2 regions of the Streptomyces manipurensis genome follow, and region 2 is predicted to be linked to the other one. Evidence: riboswitches for the same ligand, from Rfam matches in the RefSeq annotation. Region 2 holds a riboswitch; the other holds the start of a gene.
What was found. A riboswitch is a leader RNA that binds a small molecule or an ion and turns the genes downstream of it on or off. The one in region 2 is predicted to bind cobalamin.
Positions count from the first base shown of each region.

Region 1 (9,791 bases), 2.1 Mb from region 2:
TCTTGGAGCGCTCGGCGACGGCGAGGTTGGAGCCGCCGAGGAAGACGGTGCCGGTCTTGTCAGCGGTCTTGCCCGGGATCGGGAAGTAGCCGAAGTCGGCTTCCTTGCCCGCGTCCTTCAGGGCCTTCTCGGCACCGCCGGCCTCCCAGCCGAGACCGATCCAGGAGGCGACGCCGCCCTTGGGGACGATGTCGGTGGACTGCTGCGGGGTGGCCTCGTCCTTGTCCTTCGGGGCGGTGGAGAAGGACTGGAGCTTCTTGTAGAACTCCATCGCGGCGCCGGCCTGCGGGGTGGCGAGGGAGCCCTTCCACTTGTCGCCGTCCTTGACGGCGAGGTCGCCGCCCTCGTCCCAGATGAGACCGGCGAGGACGTACCAGCTCTGGCCGGGCAGGTAGATGGGCTGGGTGGCCGGGTCGGCCGCCTTCAGCTTCTCCAGGCCGGCGATCCACTCGTCACGGGTGGTGGGCGGGGTGACGCCGGCCTTCGCGAAGGCCTTCTTGTCGTAGACCACCACGCGGTTGGCGGCGTACCAGGGGGCGGAGTAGAGCTTGCCGTCGACCTCGGCCGAGGCGAGCATGCTCTTCTGCCAGGCGTCGGCGCCGAGCGCGGCCTTGTCCTTCGTCAGGTCGGCGAGGCCGCCGGTGACCGCGTAGCCGGCGGTCTGGGTGTTGCCGAGTTCGAGGACGTCCGGAGGGTTGTTCTCGGAGAGGGCCGTGGTGACCTTCTCCTGGATGCCGGTCCACTTCTGCTCCTCGACCTTGACCGTCACACCGGGGTGCTTGGCCGAGAACTCCTTGTTGACCTCGTCGATCCAGGCCTTCGGCGCGGAGCCGTCCATGACCCAGACGGTGATCTCCTTGGGACCCGCGTCGGCCTTGGCCGTGTCGTCGTCCCCATTGCCACACGCCGCGAGACCGACCATCATGCCCGCGACACCGACCGCCGCGATGAGCTTGCGCTTCACGCCACCCTCCTCAGGGATGCCTGCCTGCACTTCCCTTGCCCGCCGCGGTGACATACGCGAAGTACTGCCGTGGGGCTGGGATCTGATCCATATTGGTGTAGACCAGTAGCTGGAGCTTGGCCTAGACCTTTAGGGGTGTCAAGGGTCTAATGAGCGGGTGCCCGGTCCGTTATCGGACCGACACCTGGGGAGAGAGAAGGCCTGTACCCCCACTCGTGTCACCATGTGACCGCACATATCGGAGGAGCCGGTGACGGCAGCGAAACTGGAGTCGGGAAGGCGGGCGGCGATGGCCACCGAAGGGGCACTCACGGAGCCGGACGGCGGGGCCGCCACGCGCACGGCCCGGGTACCCAAGTACTACCGACTCAAGCGGCACTTGCTCGACATGACCGAAACCATGCCGCCCGGGACGCCGGTGCCGCCGGAGCGCACGCTCGCGGCCGAGTTCGACACCTCGCGGACCACCGTCCGCCAGGCCCTCCAGGAACTGGTCGTCGAGGGACGGCTGGAGCGGATCCAGGGCAAGGGCACCTTCGTCGCCAAGCCCAAGGTCTCCCAGGCGCTCCAACTGACCTCCTACACGGAGGACATGCGCGCGCAGGGACTGGAGCCGACCTCCCAGCTCCTCGACATCGGCTACGTGACCGCCGACGACACCCTCGCCGGGCTCCTCAAGATCAACACCGGTGGACGGGTCCTGCGCATCGAACGGCTGCGCCTGGCCAGCGGCGAGCCGATGGCCATCGAGACCACCCACCTGTCGGCCAAGCGCTTCCCCGCGCTGCGCCGCTCCCTCGCCAAGTACACCTCCCTCTACACCGCACTGGCCGAGGTGTACGACGTCCACCTGGCCGAGGCGGAGGAGACCATCGAGACCTCCCTGGCCACCCCGCGCGAGGCCGGACTGCTCGGCACCGACGTCGGACTGCCGATGCTGATGCTCTCCCGGCACTCCCTGGACGCCGACGGCGAACCGGTCGAATGGGTGCGGTCGGTGTACCGCGGCGACCGCTACAAGTTCGTCGCCCGGCTCAAGCGGCCGACCGCCTGACCCCCGCGCCCCCGCCCCGCGTACCGGAATCCGTCGACCGGAATGCGGACGGGGGCTTACGTTCACCAGGCATTCCCCCGTAGATTCCGCCTGCTTACGCAGATGATCGACGAGGGGACGAGGTCATGCCTGAACCGGAAGCAACAGGGACAGAACGGGACGCGGCGCCTCCGGCCGGTACGCCGGGCCCGCTCTCCCCCAAGTCCATCGCCGTGTGGGTGCTCGTCGGACTCGTCGGCGCCATCGGCTGGGGAGTGCTCGCGCTCTCCCGCGGCGAGGAGATCTCCGCGGCCTGGCTGCTCGCCGCCGCACTGGGCTCGTACGCGATCGCCTACCGCTTCTACGCCCGCTTCATCGCGCACCGCGTCCTGAAGGTGGACGCCACCCGGGCCACCCCCGCCGAACGCCTTGACAACGGTGTCGACTTCCATCCCACCGACCGTCGCGTGCTCTTCGGCCACCACTTCGCCGCCGTCGCCGGCGCCGGCCCGCTCGTCGGCCCCGTGCTCGCCGCGCAGATGGGTTACCTGCCCGGGACCATCTGGATCGTCGCGGGCGTGATCTTCGCCGGCGCGGTCCAGGACATGGTCACCCTCTTCTTCTCCACCCGCCGCGACGGGCGTTCCCTCGGGCAGATGGCGCGGGACGAGATCGGACCGGTCGGCGGGGCCGCCGCCCTGATCGCCGTGTTCGCCATCATGATCATCCTGCTGGCGGTTTTGGCACTGGTCATCGTCAACGCCCTGGCGCACTCCCCCTGGGGCGTCTTCTCCATCGGCATGACCATCCCGATCGCCGTCTTCATGGGCTTCTACCTGCGCGTGCTGCGGCCGGGCCGGGTCACCGAGGTCTCCGTCATCGGCGTCGCGCTGCTCCTGCTCGCCATCGTCGCGGGCGGCTGGGTCGCCGAGTCCTCCTTCGCCGGGACCTTCACCCTGGAGAAGGAGACGCTGGTCATCTGGATGGTGGTGTACGGCTTCCTGGCGTCGGTGCTGCCGGTGTGGATGCTGCTCGCCCCCCGCGACTACCTGTCCACCTTCATGAAGATCGGCACCATCGCGCTCCTCGCCCTCGGCGTGGTCATCGCGATGCCCACGCTGAAGATGCCCTCGGTCACCGAGTTCGCGGCCCGCGGCGACGGTCCCGTGTTCGCCGGGTCGATGTTCCCCTTCGTCTTCATCACCATCGCGTGCGGCGCCCTCTCCGGCTTCCACGCCCTGGTCTCCTCGGGCACCACCCCGAAGATGATCCAGAAGGAGACGCAGGTCCGCATGATCGGCTACGGCGCCATGCTGACCGAGTCGTTCGTGGCCGTGATGGCGATCATCGCCGCCTGCATCATCGAGCCCGGCCTCTTCTTCGCGGTCAACTCCCCTCCCGGGATCATCGGCACCACGGTCGAGTCCGCCTCCCAGGCCGTGACGAACTTCGGCTTCGCCATCTCCCCCGAGGCGCTCGCCCAGGCCGCCAAGGACGTCGAGGAAGCCAGCCTGCTGTCCCGTACGGGCGGCGCTCCGACCTTCGCACTCGGAATGTCCGAGATCTTCTCCGCCGTGGTGGGCGGAGCGGGCATGAAGGCCTTCTGGTACCACTTCGCGATCATGTTCGAGGCGCTCTTCATCCTCACCACCCTGGACGCGGGCACCCGCGTGGGCCGGTTCATGCTCCAGGACACCCTCGGCAACGTCCACAAGTCCTTCAAGGACGTCAGCTGGAAGCCCGGCGTGTGGTTCGCGAGCGCGATCGTCGTCGGCGGGTGGGGCTACTTCCTGTGGGTCGGCATCAAGGACCCGCTGGGCGGCATCAACCAGCTCTTCCCGCTCTTCGGCATCGCCAACCAGCTGCTCGCCGCGGTCGCCCTGGCCGTCTGCACCACGCTGCTGGTGAAGTCCGGGCGGCTCAAGTGGGCCTGGGTGACGGGGGTCCCGCTGGTGTGGGACGCCACGGTGACCCTCACCGCGAGCTACCAGAAGATCTTCTCGGAGGACGTGAAGGTCGGCTTCTTCGCCCAGCGCGACAAGTACCAGGCCGGGATCGACGCCGACAAGGTCCTGCCGCCGGCGAAGAACATGGACGACATGCACACCGTGGTCACCAACGCCACGGTCGACGGCGTCCTGTGCGCGCTGTTCGCGGTCCTGATCCTGGTGGTCCTCGCGGACGCGGCCCGGACCTGCTGGAAGGCGGTCCGCGATCCGCAGTCGGCGACCCTCTCCGAGGTCCCCTGGACCGAGTCGAAGATCGTCGCGCCGGCCGGGCTGATCGCGACCCCCGAAGAGCGGGCGCAGCTCGCCGCGGTGGGCCCCGAGACGGGCGGCGGACAGGTCAAGGAGCCGGTGGCGTGAGCGGTGTGCGCGGCGCGCTGGCGAAGGTGCGGTTCTACGTACGGGAGTTCTCCGGGGAGGCGGCGTACGACCGGTACGTGGCCCACGCCCGCTCCCACGACCCGCAGGCGGAGGTCCTCACCCGGCGGGCCTTCGAGCGCGCCCGCACGGACGCCCGCGAGGCGGACCCCCGCGAGGGCTTCCGCTGCTGCTGAGCCGCCCCGCCCCGAAGGCCCCGCCGCTGCCCGCGGCGGGGCCTTCGGGCGTGCCGGGCCCGGCCGGCACACCACGGCGTCCTGCACACTCGGACGCATGGACATGGTGATCAGGAGGGCGCTGCCCGCCGACTACGCGGACCTCGGTGGGATCACGGCGCGGGCCTACCTCGCCGACGGGCATCTGGACTTCGGCGAGGACGACGCCTACCTGAACGTGCTGCGCGACGTCGCCGGCCGGGCCGCCCTGGCCGAGGTGCTCGTCGCCGAGGAGGAGGGGCGCCTGCTGGGCGGGGTGACCTTCGCCGCACCCGGCAGCCCGCTCGCCGACATAGCCGGTCCGGACGAGGCCGAGTTCCGGATGCTGGCGGTGGATCACGCCGCGCGGGGCAGGGGAGCCGGGGAGGCGCTCGTACGGGCCTGTGTCGAGCGCGCACGGGCCCTGCCGGGCGTCACGGGGGTGGTGCTCTCCACCCAGCGCAGCATGGCCGGGGCCCACCGGATCTACGCGCGCCTGGGCTTCGTGCGCACGCCGGAGCGGGACTGGGCGCCCGTCGAGGGCCTGACACTCCTCACGTATCGGCTCAAGCTGTAGCCACGCCGACACTACATGTGGGGGTTGCGGCAACGGGCCGCCCCCACATGTATGCTCATGCCTGCTGTCGCCGCAGGGGAATCCGGTGGGAATCCGGAACTGTCCCGCAACGGTATGAAGTGTCCGGCATCCGGACGCCAAGTCCGATGACCTGCCGACGGTGCGCCCGGGTCGACCGAACCGGGTGCCGACACGTCCGGGTCTCGCGGTTGGGCCGGTGGACGCCGTGCGGTGTGCCCGTTCCTGCCACGCCCGCATGCGCGCCCGCGCCCGCCCGCGCACGACCCGGGCCGAGCGAGGGAGAGCTCCCGCCGTGACCATCGCGCCTTCCGCACCGCGCGCCGAGTCCACTTCTGGCGACAACACCGAGGGCCCGGGGGCCACGCTGCTGCGTACCCTCACCGAACTGACGGCGGACCTCCCCGACACCGACCCCGGCCGGGTGGCCGCCGCCGCGCTCCGCGGCCGCAGCTCCGCCGCCGACGAGGCCGAACTGCGGGGGCTCGCCACCGAGGCCGCCGCCGGCCTGATCTCCGAGGACCCTGCGTACTCCCGGCTCGCCGCCCGCCTGCTGACGCTGGCCGTGCGCGACGAGGCCGCGAGCCAGGGCTCCACCTCGTTCTCCGCCTCCGTCGAGGTCGGCCACCGCGAAGGCCTGATCGCCGACCGCACCGCCGAGTTCGTGCGCGCGCACGCGGCCCGCCTGGACGCGCTCGTCGAGCACACCCTCGCCGAGGGCGCGGACGACCGCTTCGGCTTCTTCGGCCTGCGCACCCTGCACAGCCGCTACCTGCTGCGCCACCCGATCACCCGTCAGGTCATCGAGACCCCGCAGTTCTTCATGCTCCGCGTGGCCTGCGGTCTCGCCGCGGACGAGAGCGTCCAGGCCGTCGAGGAAGTGGCCTCGCTCTACCGGCTGATGAGCCGGCTGGACTACCTGCCGTCCTCCCCGACGCTCTTCAACTCCGGCACCCGGCACCCGCAGATGTCCTCCTGCTACCTGCTGGACTCCCCGCTGGACGAGCTCGACTCGATCTACGACCGCTACCACCAGGTCGCGCGCCTGTCGAAGCACGCGGGCGGCATCGGCCTGTCGTACTCCCGCATCCGCGCCCGCGGTTCGCTGATCCGCGGCACCAACGGCCACTCCAACGGCATCGTGCCGTTCCTGAAGACCCTCGACGCCTCCGTGGCCGCGGTCAACCAGGGCGGCCGCCGCAAGGGCGCCGCCGCGGTCTACCTGGAGACCTGGCACGCGGACATCGAGGAGTTCCTGGAGCTCCGCGACAACACCGGCGAGGACCAGCGCCGCACCCACAACCTCAACCTCGCCCACTGGGTGCCGGACGAGTTCATGCGCCGCGTGAACGCCGACGCCGAGTGGTCGCTGTTCTCCCCCGCCGACGTGCCCGAGCTGGTCGACCTGTGGGGCGACGACTTCGACGCCGCCTACCGCAAGGCCGAGGCCGACGGCCTGGCCCGCAAGACCATGCCCGCCCGCGACCTGTACGGCCGGATGATGCGCACCCTCGCGCAGACCGGCCAGGGCTGGATGACCTTCAAGGACGCCTCCAACCGCACGGCGAACCAGACCGCCGAGCCGGGCACCGTCGTCCACTCCTCGAACCTGTGCACCGAGATCATCGAGGTCACCAACGACGGCGAGACGGCCGTCTGCAACCTCGGTTCGGTCAACCTGGGCGCCTTCGTGCTCACGGAGACGGGCGAGATCGACTGGGAGCGCCTCGACGAGACCGTCCGCACGGCCGTCACCTTCCTCGACCGCGTGGTGGACATCAACTTCTACCCGACCGAGCAGGCCGGCCGCTCCAACGCCCGCTGGCGTCCGGTGGGCCTGGGCGCGATGGGCCTCCAGGACGTCTTCTTCAAGCTGAAGCTGCCCTTCGACTCCCCCGAGGCGAAGGCGCTGTCCACCAAGCTCTCCGAGCGCATCATGCTCGCCGCGTACGAGGCCTCCTGCGACCTCGCCGAGCGCAGCGGCCCGCTGCCCGCCTGGGAGCAGACCCGCACCGCCCGCGGTGTGCTGCACCCTGATCACTTCGAGAGCGCGATCGTCGAGCTGAACTGGCCGGAGCGCTGGGATGCGCTGCGCGCCCGCGTCGCCGAGACCGGCATGCGCAACTCCCTGCTCCTGGCGATCGCCCCGACGGCCACGATCGCCTCGATCGCCGGCGTGTACGAGTGCATCGAGCCGCAGGTCTCCAACCTCTTCAAGCGCGAGACCCTGTCGGGCGAGTTCCTCCAGGTGAACGGCTATCTGGTGGAGGAGCTGAAGCAGCTCGGCGTGTGGGACGCGCAGACCCGCGAGGCGCTGCGCGACTCATCCGGCTCGGTTCAGGGCTTCGGCTGGATCCCGGCCGAGGTGCGCGAGCTGTACCGCACGGCGTGGGAGATCCCGCAGCGCGGTCTGATCGACATGGCGGCGGCCCGTACGCCGTTCCTGGACCAGTCGCAGTCGCTGAACCTGTTCCTGGAGACGCCCACCATCGGCAAGCTCAGCTCGATGTACGCGTACGCCTGGAAGCAGGGCCTGAAGACCACGTACTACCTGCGTTCGCGCCCGGCGACGAAGATCGCCCGCGCCGCCCAGGCAGCCACCGCCGCACCGGTGGCCCTCCCGCAGGCCGTCGACGCCGACGCGCTGGCCTGCTCCCTTGAGAACCCCGAGTCCTGCGAGGCCTGCCAGTAATGAGCTCCAACGACCACAAGAACCTCCTGGACCCGGGCTTCGAGCTCACGCTGCGCCCGATGCGCTACCCGGACTTCTACGAGCGCTACCGGGACGCGATCAAGAACACCTGGACGGTGGAGGAGGTCGACCTCCACTCCGACGTCGCGGACCTGGCGAAGCTGACGCCGGCGGAGCAGCACATGATCGGCCGTCTGGTCGCCTTCTTCGCGACGGGCGACTCGATCGTCTCGAACAACCTGGTGCTGACGCTCTACAAGCACATCAACTCCCCGGAGGCGCGCCTGTACCTGTCGCGCCAGCTGTTCGAGGAGGCCGTGCACGTCCAGTTCTACCTGACGCTGCTCGACACCTACCTGCCCGACCCGGACGACCGCGCGGCCGCCTTCGACGCGGTCGAGGAGATCCCCTCCATCCGCGAGAAGGCGCAGTTCTGCTTCAAGTGGATGGACTCGGTCGAGAAGATCGAGCGCCTGGAGACCCAGGCCGACCGCCGCCGCTTCCTGCTGAACCTGATCTGCTTCGCGGCGTGCATCGAGGGCCTGTTCTTCTACGGCGCCTTCGCGTACGTGTACTGGTTCCGCTCGCGCGGTCTGCTGCACGGCCTGGCCACCGGCACCAACTGGGTGTTCCGTGACGAGACCATGCACATGAACTTCGCCTTCGAGGTCGTGGACACGGTCCGCAAGGAGGAGCCCGAGCTCTTCGACGACGCGCTCCAGCAGCAGGTCACCGACATGCTGAAGGAGGCCGTGGAGGCGGAGCTGCAGTTCGGCCGTGACCTGTGCGGCGACGGCCTGCCGGGCATGAACACCGAGTCGATGCGCGAGTACCTGGAGTGCGTCGCGGACCAGCGTCTGGTCCGCCTCGGGTTCGCGCCGGTGTACGGCTCGCAGAACCCGTTCTCGTTCATGGAGCTCCAGGGCGTCCAGGAGCTGACGAACTTCTTCGAGCGCCGCCCGTCGGCCTACCAGGTGGCGGTCGAGGGCACGGTGGACCTGGACGAGGACTTCTAGGGGACCTTGGGCGGACCTTCCGGGGGAGCTTCGAGGAGCCCCCGGGGGCTCGCCCGGGTCCGGGGAGCCGGGATGCGGACGATCCGTGTCCCGGCTTCTCGCGTTCCCGGCCCGCGGTGGTCCCGGAATCAGTGGATGACGGGGCCGAGGTGCCAGCCGCCGCGGCGGCGCGGGGTGGGCGGCATGCCGCCCGAGCGCTGGCGGGGCAGCCAGACGATGCGGGTGGCGACGGCGCGCATCTGGCGGTCGGAGCGCCGGTCGCGCCAGTTGAGGTAGAGGGCCGGCCCGATGAGGAAGGCGGCGAGGGCGAGGACGACGAGGTAGTTCAGGAAGGTGGTCATGTCTCTACTGTCCGCCTGATCGCCCATGATCGACAGTGGCAGTACTGCCACAGAAGACAGAATTACTGCCACACTGTCTCCATGCTGAAAAACGTGGCCGTGGCCCTCGTCGACGGAGTCGCCCCCTTCGAGCTGGGGATCTTCTGCGAGGTGTTCGGAATCGATCGCAGTGACATGGGACTTCCGGTGTACGACTTCGCCGTGTGCGCGGTGGAGGAGGGACCGCTGTCCGTGGGAGGGGGCGCCTTCGCGATCACCCCCGCGCACGGGCCCGAACGGCTGGAGGAGGCGGACCTGATCTGCCTGCCCGCCGCCAAGGACGCCGACCGACGCATCTACCCCGAGCCCCTGCTCGCCGCCCTGCGCCGGGCCGTGGACCGCGGCGCCCGCGTGCTGAGCGTGTGCAGCGGGGCGTACGTCGTCGGCGCGGCCGGGCTCCTGGACGGCCGCCGCTGCACCACGCACTGGATGCACTCCGCGGCCCTGGCCCGCCGCTTCCCGCGCGCGGTCGTCGACCCGGACGTGCTCTACGTGGACGAGGGGTCGGTGATCACCGCCGCCGGCACCGCCTC
Region 1 is NZ_CP186950.1:4,870,317-4,880,107, reverse strand. It holds gene ACPU2J_RS22730 (extracellular solute-binding protein) at 1-964, opposite strand, end outside; gene ACPU2J_RS22725 (GntR family transcriptional regulator) at 1,254-2,018, shown strand; gene ACPU2J_RS22720 (carbon starvation CstA family protein) at 2,144-4,363, shown strand; gene ACPU2J_RS22715 (YbdD/YjiX family protein) at 4,360-4,557, shown strand; gene ACPU2J_RS22710 (GNAT family N-acetyltransferase) at 4,655-5,152, shown strand; cobalamin riboswitch at 5,204-5,325, shown strand; gene ACPU2J_RS22705 (ribonucleoside-diphosphate reductase subunit alpha) at 5,466-7,862, shown strand; gene ACPU2J_RS22700 (ribonucleotide-diphosphate reductase subunit beta) at 7,862-8,878, shown strand; gene ACPU2J_RS22695 (hypothetical protein) at 9,007-9,219, opposite strand; gene ACPU2J_RS22690 (helix-turn-helix domain-containing protein) at 9,301-9,791, shown strand, end outside.
Region 1: another riboswitch for cobalamin. It lies ahead of ACPU2J_RS22705 (ribonucleoside-diphosphate reductase subunit alpha); the one in region 2 lies ahead of ACPU2J_RS31525 (hypothetical protein).

Region 2 (9,791 bases):
CGCCTTCGGCAGGAAGCCGGCGAGCATGCCCACGAACGCGCAGCCGAACATCTGGTACGGCATCCAGGGCCCGACCCCGCCCGTGATGAGCGCCGAGGCGAACAGCGAGGTGCAGCCCAGGGTGAAGCCGAAGCCCGGCCCGTACACCCGGCCGGCCAGGACCAGGATGAAGAACACCGTCTCGATGCCGGCGGTGCCCGCGCCCAGCGGGCGGACCGCGGCGTTGACCGCGGACAGCACGCCCAGCATGGCCAGGGCCTTGGAGTCGATGCCGCCCTCGGCGATCTCCGAGATCACCACGCACAGCACGATCACCAGCAGGACGCCGAAGATGAGCGGCGGGGCGTAGTTCGACCCGAACTTCCCCGGCGCGACGAGGAACGGCCAGAAGAACGCGACGACGCCGAGGAACGCGGCCATGGCGATGACGACGCCGGCGCGGGCGTTGATCCGGACGGCCGCGGTGCGCACGGCGGCGGTCATCGGGCGGGGTCCGTTCCGGCGCCGGACAGGGTGGCGGTCACCTGGACGACCGTGAGGTAGGGGAGCGGAGCGAGGATCTTCGCGGTCTGCGGGGCGAACACGGGGGAGGCGACGATCACCTCGGTGGTGGGGCCGTCGGCGACCACGTCCCCCTCGGCCATCACCACGACGCGGTCGGCGGCGCGGGCGACGAACTCCACGTCGTGCGTGGAGACGACCACCGCGCGCCCCTGGGTCGCGAGGCCGTCGACGATGGCGATCAGCTGTTCCTTGGCCCGGTAGTCGAGGCCCCGGGTGGGCTCGTCGAGCAGCACCACCCGGGGGGCCGCCGACAGCTGGATCGCGAGGACCAGGGCGAGCTTCTGGCCCTCGGAGAGGTCGCGGGGGTGGGTGGAGTCGGCGATGCCGGGTGCCAGGCGGTCCAGGATCTCGCGGGCTCCGGGGGCGTCGGCGCCGACCTCGGACTCGGTGTCGGCCTGGTCGAGTTCGTCCTTCACGCTCTCCAGGTAGAGGAGGTCGGTCGGGGTCTGCGGGACCAGGCCCACCAGACGGCGGGCCTCGGCGGCGGACAGCCTGCGCGGGTCCCGGTCCTCGCCCCCGGCGCCGCCGGGTGCCCGCACGTGCACGCTGCCCGCCTTGCGCGGGCCGGAGCCCTGGAGCGCCCACAGCAGGGAGGACTTGCCCGAGCCGTTGCGGCCCATCAGGGCGGTGACCTCCCCGCCGCGCAGGTCGAGGTCGACCTCGCGGACCGCCGGGACGCCCTGGTAGGCGACCGTCACCCCGCGCGCCCTGAGCAGCGGGCCGGAGCCGGTGGCCACGGGTGCCGGGCGCACCGGCGGCGGGGCGGCCGCGGCGAGCCGGGTCCGCAGCGGCGCCGCGGCGCGCCGGGCGTCGCGGATCGAGAGCGGCAGCGGGTCCCAGCCGGCGGCGCGGCCGAGCTCCACGACGGGCGGCGCGATGGAGGACGTGACGAAGATCCCGGCGGGCGGGCCGGACACCACGCGGCCGTCGCCGGGGAGGTGGATGACCCGGTCGGCGTACTGGACGACCCGCTCCAGGCGGTGTTCGGCGAGGAGGACCGTCACGCCCAGGTCGTGCACCAGCCGGGTGACGGCGGCCAGGACCTCCTCGGCCGCGGTCGGGTCCAGGGCGGAGGTGGGCTCGTCCAGGACCAGGACCCGCGGGTGGGCGGTCAGGACGGAGCCGAGGGCGACGCGCTGCTGCTGGCCGCCCGACAGCTCGTGCAGGGCACGGTGGCGCAGGTCGGCCAGGCCGAGGAGGTCGAGGGTCTCCTCGACCCGCTTGCGCATCGTGGCCGGCGGGATCGCCAATTGCTCCATCGCGTAGGCGAGTTCCTCCTCGACGGTGTCGGTGACGAACCCGTCGAGCGGATCCTGTCCCACGACCCCGACGACGTCGGCGAGCTCCCGGGGCGGGTGGTGTGCGGTGTCCCGGCCGTCGACCAGGACGCGGCCGTACAGGGTGCCGCCGGTGAAGTGCGGGACGAGACCGTTGACGGCGCCGAGGAGGGTGGACTTGCCGACGCCGGTGTGGCCGACGACCAGGCAGAGCTCGCCCTCCTCGACGGTGAGGTCCACGTCGCGCAGGACCGGTTCGGCCGTGTCCTCGTACCGGACGGAGACCTGGTCGAAGGTGATCACTTGGGTTCCTCGGTGCGCTGGGCGGGGACGGTGGGCCGGGCGGGGGCCGTGGGCGGGGGCGCCAGGAAGCCGGCCGCCCCCGCCAGGAGGATCGCCGCGGCCGGGACGAGCGGCAGGGTCGGCCAGCTCAGCGGGTAGATCGACGGGTTCAACTCGGCTGCGTTGAAGCCGACGTTGGTGAAGAGGAGGACGGCCGAGAGGACGCCGCAGCCCGCCACGGCCCATTCGGCGGCGCGCCACGGATCGGGCCGGTAGCTGGTCCGCCTGATCCGTCGGCCACCGAGCCGCAGGCCCGCGAAGCACAGCACCGCCCCCGCACCCATGGCGGGGAGCCCCAGCAGCTTCGGCGCGGTCGCGTCGAGCAGCCCGTACGCACCGGCGCACAGGCCGCACATGCCGAGGAGCATCAGGGCGCCGGTCAGGCGGCGCGAACCACGGGTGGCGGTGCCGGCGCGGCCGTAGCCGCGCGAGTCCATGGCCGCCGCGAGCCGCAGGGAGCGCTCCAGGGCGTCCTCCAGGACGGGGACGACGATCCCGCGCAGGGCCCGGAGGCCCTTGGAACGTCCGGCCCGCAGCCGCTTGGCGCGGTGGACCCGCTGCACGCTCTGGACGAGCTGCGGCGCGACACTGAGTGAGACGGTGACGGCCACCCCGAGCTCGTAGAGGGCGCCGGGCAGGATGCGCAGGGCCCGCTTGGGGTTGGCGAGGGTGTTGGCGGCGCCGATGCAGCACAGCATGCAGGCCAGGCGGAGCCCGTCGGTGGCGGCGGAGAGCAGCGCTTCCAGGGAGACGGGTCCGCCGAGCTGGATGCCCGCGTACCAGTCGGGGGTGGGGATGCGCGGCAGCGAGAAGAGGAAGTGGTCCCGCGGGGTGATGCCGGTGGCGAAGACCGCGCGGAAGACCACCCGGATCGCCACGACCGTGAGCGCCAGGTACAGGTAGTACTTGAAGCCGCGCGCCCAGGGTGCCTCGGTACGGCGCATGGTGATCACGTAGCCGAGGACCGCGAGGACGAGGAACAGCAGCAGCGGGTTGTTGGTACGGCTCACGGCGGTGGCCAGGGCGAGCGCCCAGACCCACCAGGCGACCGGGTGCAGGGTACGGGGCAGGCGGCGTCCGCCCGTGTCCGGCGCGGGAGCGGACACGGGCGGCTTGGCCGCCGCCTCGACGGTGGTGCGGGGCACGCGGCTACTCCGTACGACGGCGGCGCCTGGCCGCGAACACGGCGGCGGCACCGATCAGCAGCACCAGAGCCCCGGTGGCGACGGCGGGCAGGTACGACCCGGCGTCGTGCCGCGCGTCGGCGGCGGGAGCCGCCTCCACCACCGCGGGCCCGGCGGCCGCGGCCGGTGCGGCGGACGTCGGTGGCGCGGACGGCGTGGCGGCCGCGCTCTCGGAGGCGCTGGGCGACGGTACGGGGCTCGCCGGGGCGGTGGGGCTCGGCGGCGGGGTCGTCGGCGGGGCGGCTGGGGGCGGGTTCTCGGGCCTGGGGCCCGTGTCGACGTTCGGCGGGAGGGGCTTCGCGGTCCGGGTGTCCTTCGGCGCGGGGCCGCCGGTGGCCTTGGTGTTCTTGGCGCGGAGCTGGTCGGGGGTGACCGTGGGCTTGCCCTCGGTGCCCTCGATGTTCGTCCCGCCGAAGATCCACAGGTCGACACTGCCGGGCTTCGGCTTGTAGAGCATGGCGCCGAGCTGGCTGTACTGCCAGGTGTTCTGCCCGGGGTCGGCGTGCCAGTACGACCAGTACGCGGAGGCCGGCGGGGTCAGGACGCAGTCGTCCTGCTGCGGCGTCGGGTACTGCCGGCCGCCCTGGTGGCCGCTGTAGCCGATGCGGCAGATGAAGGCGGGGCCGTCGTGCCCGGTGCCGGTGGTGGCCCAGCCGCCCTGGTTGAGCAGCTCGTAGCCGGTGGTGGGAGTGGTCCCGCAGGAGCGGTAGACGGGGCCGCCCCAGTGGCTGAAGTCCACGGCGAGCACGACCCCCGAGGAGGTGGTGCACTGCCCCATGGGCTGCGGTGCGGCGCCGGCCGGGGCGGCGGTGGCGGCGAAGGCCGCCACGGTCAGCCCCAGCGCGGCGGCGGTCCGGGCCAGGGCCCGGACGACCCGGTGGCGGCTCATGCCCCGCTCCCCGGGGTCGCGCGGCGGCGCTTCGCGGCGCGGGTGAGGGCCCAGCCGCCCAGGGTCAGGGCCGCGGCCGCGGCGGCGAGGGCGCCCACCTGAGCCCCGGTGGAGGCGAGGGGGCCGCTCGCGGAGGAGCCGGCGCCGCCCCCGTTCTCGCCCGGGGTGACGATGACGGGCGAGCCGTTGCCGCCGGAGCTGCCGCCGGACGTGCTGGGCAGCGGCTGGGGGGTGGTGCCGGTCAGGTCGCGGGTCAGGAGCCCGAAGGAGATGCCGGTGGCGCCGCCGACGGCCTGGGTGGAGGCGCGCAGGTCGGAGCCGGTCTGGCCGCCCTTGGCGACGTTGAAGCCGCCGTCGGCGTTCTGCTGGCCCGCCAGGAACGCGCGGGCCTTGGCGATCTGGGCTCCGTACGTGGCCGCATCCAGTGAGAGACCCTGGACGGCCAGGGCGGCGGAGTTCACCGAGTTGCCGGAGGCTCCGGGGAAGCCGCCGTCCTCCTTCTGCTGGGCCGCGAGCCAGGCGAGGGCCTTGTCCACGGCCGCCTGGGAGGAGGCGTCGGGGAGGAGGTCGACGGTCATGGCGGCCATGGCGGTGGAGTCCACCTCGGGGCCGCTGGGCTCGCCGATCAGGCTGACCCAGGCACCCGAGGGGTCCTGGAGGCTCTTCAGGTATGCGGCGGGCTCGGCCGCGGCGGCCTTCTCCCCGGCGCGCAGCTGGGCCATGACGCCGAGGGACTGCTTGAACACGGACGTGGCGTAGGCGTAGTTGCCCTTCGCCGCGCACTCCTGGCGGGTGGTGGTCTTCGCCTGGCAGGTGGCCTTGGCGAGAGCGGCGATCAGGTCCTGGCCGCCGAAGCTGCGGGGGTCGCGGCCCACGGACTGGGCGAGCACGGCCGCCTTGCCGAGGGAGCCGCCGTTGGCGTACTTCGTGCCGACGAGGGTCCACTCGTGGATGCCGCGGCCCGTGCCGTCCTTGCCGCCCTTGTCCATGAAGTCGACGATGTTGCGCAGGGCGGCGTTGTCCTCCCCGGTGGCGGCGAGGGCGTAGGCGCCGTCGATGGTCAGCCCGTAGTCGGCGAAGCCGCTCCCGGGCCGGCTCTCGTAGAAGCGGCCCTGGACCAGGCGGGACGGTGCCGTCAGATACGTGACGCCCTTCTTCACGTCGGGTCCCTGACCGGGCGGCGGCGTGGTCGGGGTGGGAGGTGTCGTCGGGGTGGGCGGTTCGGCGGGCTTGGCGGTCAGGGTGGCGAGGTCGGTGCCGGCGCCCGCGATCGCGGCGGTCGCGGTGGGGTACACCCGCGATTCGGTGTCGTCCTCGGCGAAGCCGAATCCCCCCGACGGGAGCTGGCGCTTGGAGAGCCAGGAAACACCGGCGTCCGCGAACGCCTCGTCGCCGAGGGCGCGCAGGGCCTGCGCGGCCCAGCCCGTGGCAATCGGGTTGCCGGTCGTCTCGTAGTGGACGGCGGGCCAGGCACCGGTCGCCAGCTGGGACCTCTTCAGGTGGTTGCGGGCCTTCTGCAGGACCGCCTCATGGCCACCGGCCCGCTCCAGGGCCAGGGCGATCAGGCCGGTGGAGCCGGCCTCGCTCTCGCACCCCTCGGCTCCCGGCCGGATGAGGACACTGGTGAACCCGCCGTCCTCGCACTGCAGGAAGGTCAGCCGGGCCACGGAGCCCGCCGGGGGAGTGACCCCCGCGTTGACCAGGGCGATGACGGCCATGGCCTGCGCCTCGGCCTGTCCGGTCGTACGGAAGTCGCCCTTGGTGAAGCAGCCTTCGACCGTCTCCCCGTCGCCGATGTCGCGCGGGCAGGCGTACTTCACCAGGTCGCCGAGCAGGTCGTGGCCGCCGAACGCGCGGGGATCCTTGCCGGTGGCCTCGGCGACGAGGGCCAGCCGGGCGGCGGCGGTGGCGTCCGGGATGCCGTCCTTCCCGGCCGGGTAGGCGTACGCGTCGGTCTGCGCGGGCGTGGCGAGGAAGTCGGCGATCTTCTTCGCCACCGGGCTCTTGCGGTCGGCCGCGGCGAGCGCGAACACGGCCTCCGTGGTGAGGAAGTGGTTCGGGGTGGTCGAGCCCTCGTCGACGACACGCTCGCCGTCCGTGAGCGCTCCGGTGACCCAGCGGGTGGTCGCCCGCACGTCCACCGCGCCGGCGGGCACCTTGGGCGGGGCCGTCGGCACGGTCGGGTCGGGAGTGGTGAAGCCGCGGACGTCGTCGGGGGTGAACGACGGCTTGCCCTTGGTGCCGGCAATGTCGGTGCCGCCGTAGACCCAGGCCTCCACGTCGCCCGGCTTCGGGCTGCGGGCCATGGCGCCCTGCTGGCTGTAGGACCACTTGCGCTGCCCGGGAGAGGCGGTCCAGTACGACCAGTAGGCCGTGGCCTGCGGGGTGAGGACGCAGTCCTCCCGGTCGGGCGTGGGGTACTGCGTCCCGGTGCCCTTGCCGATGCGGCAGATGAAGGCGGGGCCGTCGTGGACGGTGCCCTGCAGGGTGAAACCGGCGGTCTGCAGCAGCTCGTAGCCGGTGGTGGGCGTGGTGTCGCAGCCCTTCTCCAGCGCGCCGCCGAACGGGCCGAAGTCCACGGCCACGATGGCGCCGGTGGTGGCCGTGCACTGCTCGATCGGGTCCGCCGAGGCGGGCGCCGACCCGCCGGCGAAGGCCACGCTCGCGGCGCAGGTCAGCAACGTCGCCGCCATGAGCGACAGCGGTCCCCTGCTCCTCGGGTGTCGCTCTGCATGCTGTGCGGTCCCCACCACGGCCCCTCGTGTCGGCCGGGCGGAGCAGAGCGTGGCGGAGGGCTCCCACGGCCGTGCGGGCACGGGGGAGCCGTTCGAACCACGCCGTAGTCCGCGACGGCGCTTCTCGCTGCAAAAACCTGGCCCCAGGCATTCCGACTCGCCCGGACGGACCGGGCCTACGGTTGCGGGTCAGCGCCGGACTTCGACCGGCTTCCCCTGGGGCTGAGTGCTTATCAGTCGGAGTGGACCACGCGGTCCGAGACAGCGTCAAGGTGCGCTGGGTCTCAGGGGACCGGGCTCCGCCGGCGCTCGACCGGCCCCGCACGCGGTGGCTGGCGGACCCTTGATCACTCGGGTAGCGTCCTGGGCTGCCACATGGGGGAACCTGGTGCGAATCCGGGGCTGACGCGCAGCGGTGTGGGACGGCAGGGGGCCGTCACCGAGCCCGAATGCCCATCTGGCGTTGCCAGTTCACCAGCCGTACCACGCGATCCGGACGGCCGCCACCGAGCTCCGGGCCGTCGCCCGTGCGAGCTCCGGTCGGGCCGGCGTCCCTCATTCCAGGAGCAGGCCATGTCCCGTACCCGCACACAGCGCCGCCTCACCCTCGTGGTGCCCGCAGCGCTCGGCGCGCTCGCCCTCACCGTACTGCCCGCGTCCGCCACGTCCTCGCCCGCGCAGATCGCCACGTCCAAGGCGAACGGTGTGACCTATCTCAAGTCGCTCCAGGCCGCGGACGGTTCCTACGCGGGAGCCGGTCTCTCCAACGAGTGGGCCTTCACCACCTTCGCGGCGGCCGGCACGGCCGTCGTCGACGTCCACCCCGGCGGCGACACCACGAAGAACGCCCGGACCGTCTACCGCAACCTGCTCTCCACGGCGGGCTGGCCGCAGGCCTCCCCGGTGGTCACCGACTACGAGCGCGGCACCCTCAACGCCTACGCGGCCGGCATCGACCCGATGCGGGTCTCGGCCTCCCGCAACCTCATCGCACACGTGTACTCCTACTGGCAGACCGCCGAGGCCGGCTACTTCGGCCCCTCGGGCAACTTCAACGGCACGGTCTTCGCGGCCCTCGCACTCGGCGGTGCCAAGACCCAGGCGGGCGGCGCCCGTGTCCCGCAGGCGCTGACCGACGCCATGGTGGCGCGCCTGCGCGCCAACCAGCACGTGGACGGCGGCTGGACCTACCAGAAGGGCGAGGGCAACCCGACCGTCCTGAACTCCGCGAGCGACGTCGACATGACCGGCGCGGCCATGGCGGCCCTGTGCGTGTCCGGGGTCCCGAACACCGACACCGACGTCGTGCAGGCGAAGAACTTCCTCAAGAGCACCCTGGTGTCGGGCAGCGGCGCCTTCAACTCCCTCTACGGGGTGAACACCAGCTCCAACGGCTGGGGCGTCGCGGGTCTGAACGCCTGCGGGTTCAACCCCCAGACCGGGGACTTCCTCACCGGCAGCGGCAAGACCCCGATCGACTTCCTGATCGCCAACCAGTACAACCCGGCCGGCGGTTTCAAGTACAAGCCCGCGGACACCGCGCCCACCGCCTACGCCTCCATCGACGCCCTGCGGGCCGTCGCCGGGGGAGGGTTCACCACGGCCCCGCCCGTCCCCGTCACGCCGGGGGCCCCGCAGTGGGTCGCCCAGTCCACCTTCACCGCCGGTACGGCGACCCGGCTGGCGCTGACCGTCGACGACGGTGCGGGCAGCCTCAAGGTCTGCTCCGTCTCCTTCACCCCGACCGGTACGACCACCACCCTCGGCGACGTCCTGGCCGCCGCCACGAGCGGCGCCACCCCGGCCGGCTGCGTCACGAGCGTCACGCCCTCGTCCGGCACCGGCACCATCACCAACATCAACGGCAAGGCCAACAGCGGCTCCCACACCTGGAAGGTGAGCGTCGACGGCTCGGCCTTCGCCGGAGCGGCCCGCAACAAGGTCATCAACGTCGGCGACACCATCGCCCTGCGCTGGGGCGCCTGACCGCCGCGACCACCCGCCCCCGCGGAGGACCGCGGGGGCGGGCGCCCGGCGGGTAGAGGGAGCGTTGGGCGCCTCTGACCAGGGCGTTCACGAAAATACGCCTGGAGGTTCGGCGGGCTCTCCGGCTACGGTGCGGGCATGGTGAATTTCGTGCTGGTCGCAGGTGCACGGCTCGGGGCGTCGGCGTGGGGCGAGGTGGTGCCGCATCTGCGCGCGGCAGGCCACGGCGTCCATCCGCTGACGCTGTCCGGTCTCGCCGACAAGCAGGGTGTACCGGCGGGGCAGCAGACGCACGTCCAGGACATCGTCGACGAGGTGGAACGCGGCGGTCTGCGTGACGTGGTCCTGGTGGGTCACAGCTACTCGGGCATCCCGGTGGGCCAGGCCGCACAGCGGATCGGTGACCGGCTAGCCCGCGTGGTGTTCGTCGACTCGAGCGTTCCGGCCGACGGCGAGTCGTTCGTCTCCGCCCGGCCGGACGGCGGGGCGGCCCTGGAGGCGGCCATCGCCGGGGGCGGAGGGTTCTGGCCGGTCCCACCGGCCGCGCACTACGACGGCGAGGGTCTCACCGACGAGCAGATCGCACGCCTCGTGCGGGGCTCGACGCCGCACCCGGGCGCCACGCTGACCGAGCCCGCCGTGCTGTCGGGGCCGCTCGGCGCACTTCCGGCGACGTACGTCCTGTGCGTGATGCCGGGGACCGCTCCCGAGGACGCCGAGCCCGACGACGAGGTGGCCGAGCTGCTGAACGGCGAGAGCTGGCGGCTGGTCAGGCTGGACACCGGCCACTGGCCGATGTTCTCCCGGCCGCGCG
Region 2 is NZ_CP186950.1:6,923,661-6,933,451, forward strand. It holds gene ACPU2J_RS31500 (ECF transporter S component) at 1-483, opposite strand, end outside; gene ACPU2J_RS31505 (ABC transporter ATP-binding protein) at 480-2,144, opposite strand; gene ACPU2J_RS31510 (energy-coupling factor transporter transmembrane component T) at 2,141-3,328, opposite strand; gene ACPU2J_RS31515 (hypothetical protein) at 3,333-4,256, opposite strand; gene ACPU2J_RS31520 (prenyltransferase/squalene oxidase repeat-containing protein) at 4,253-6,949, opposite strand; cobalamin riboswitch at 7,319-7,466, shown strand; gene ACPU2J_RS31525 (hypothetical protein) at 7,565-8,977, shown strand; gene ACPU2J_RS31530 (alpha/beta fold hydrolase) at 9,116-9,791, shown strand, end outside.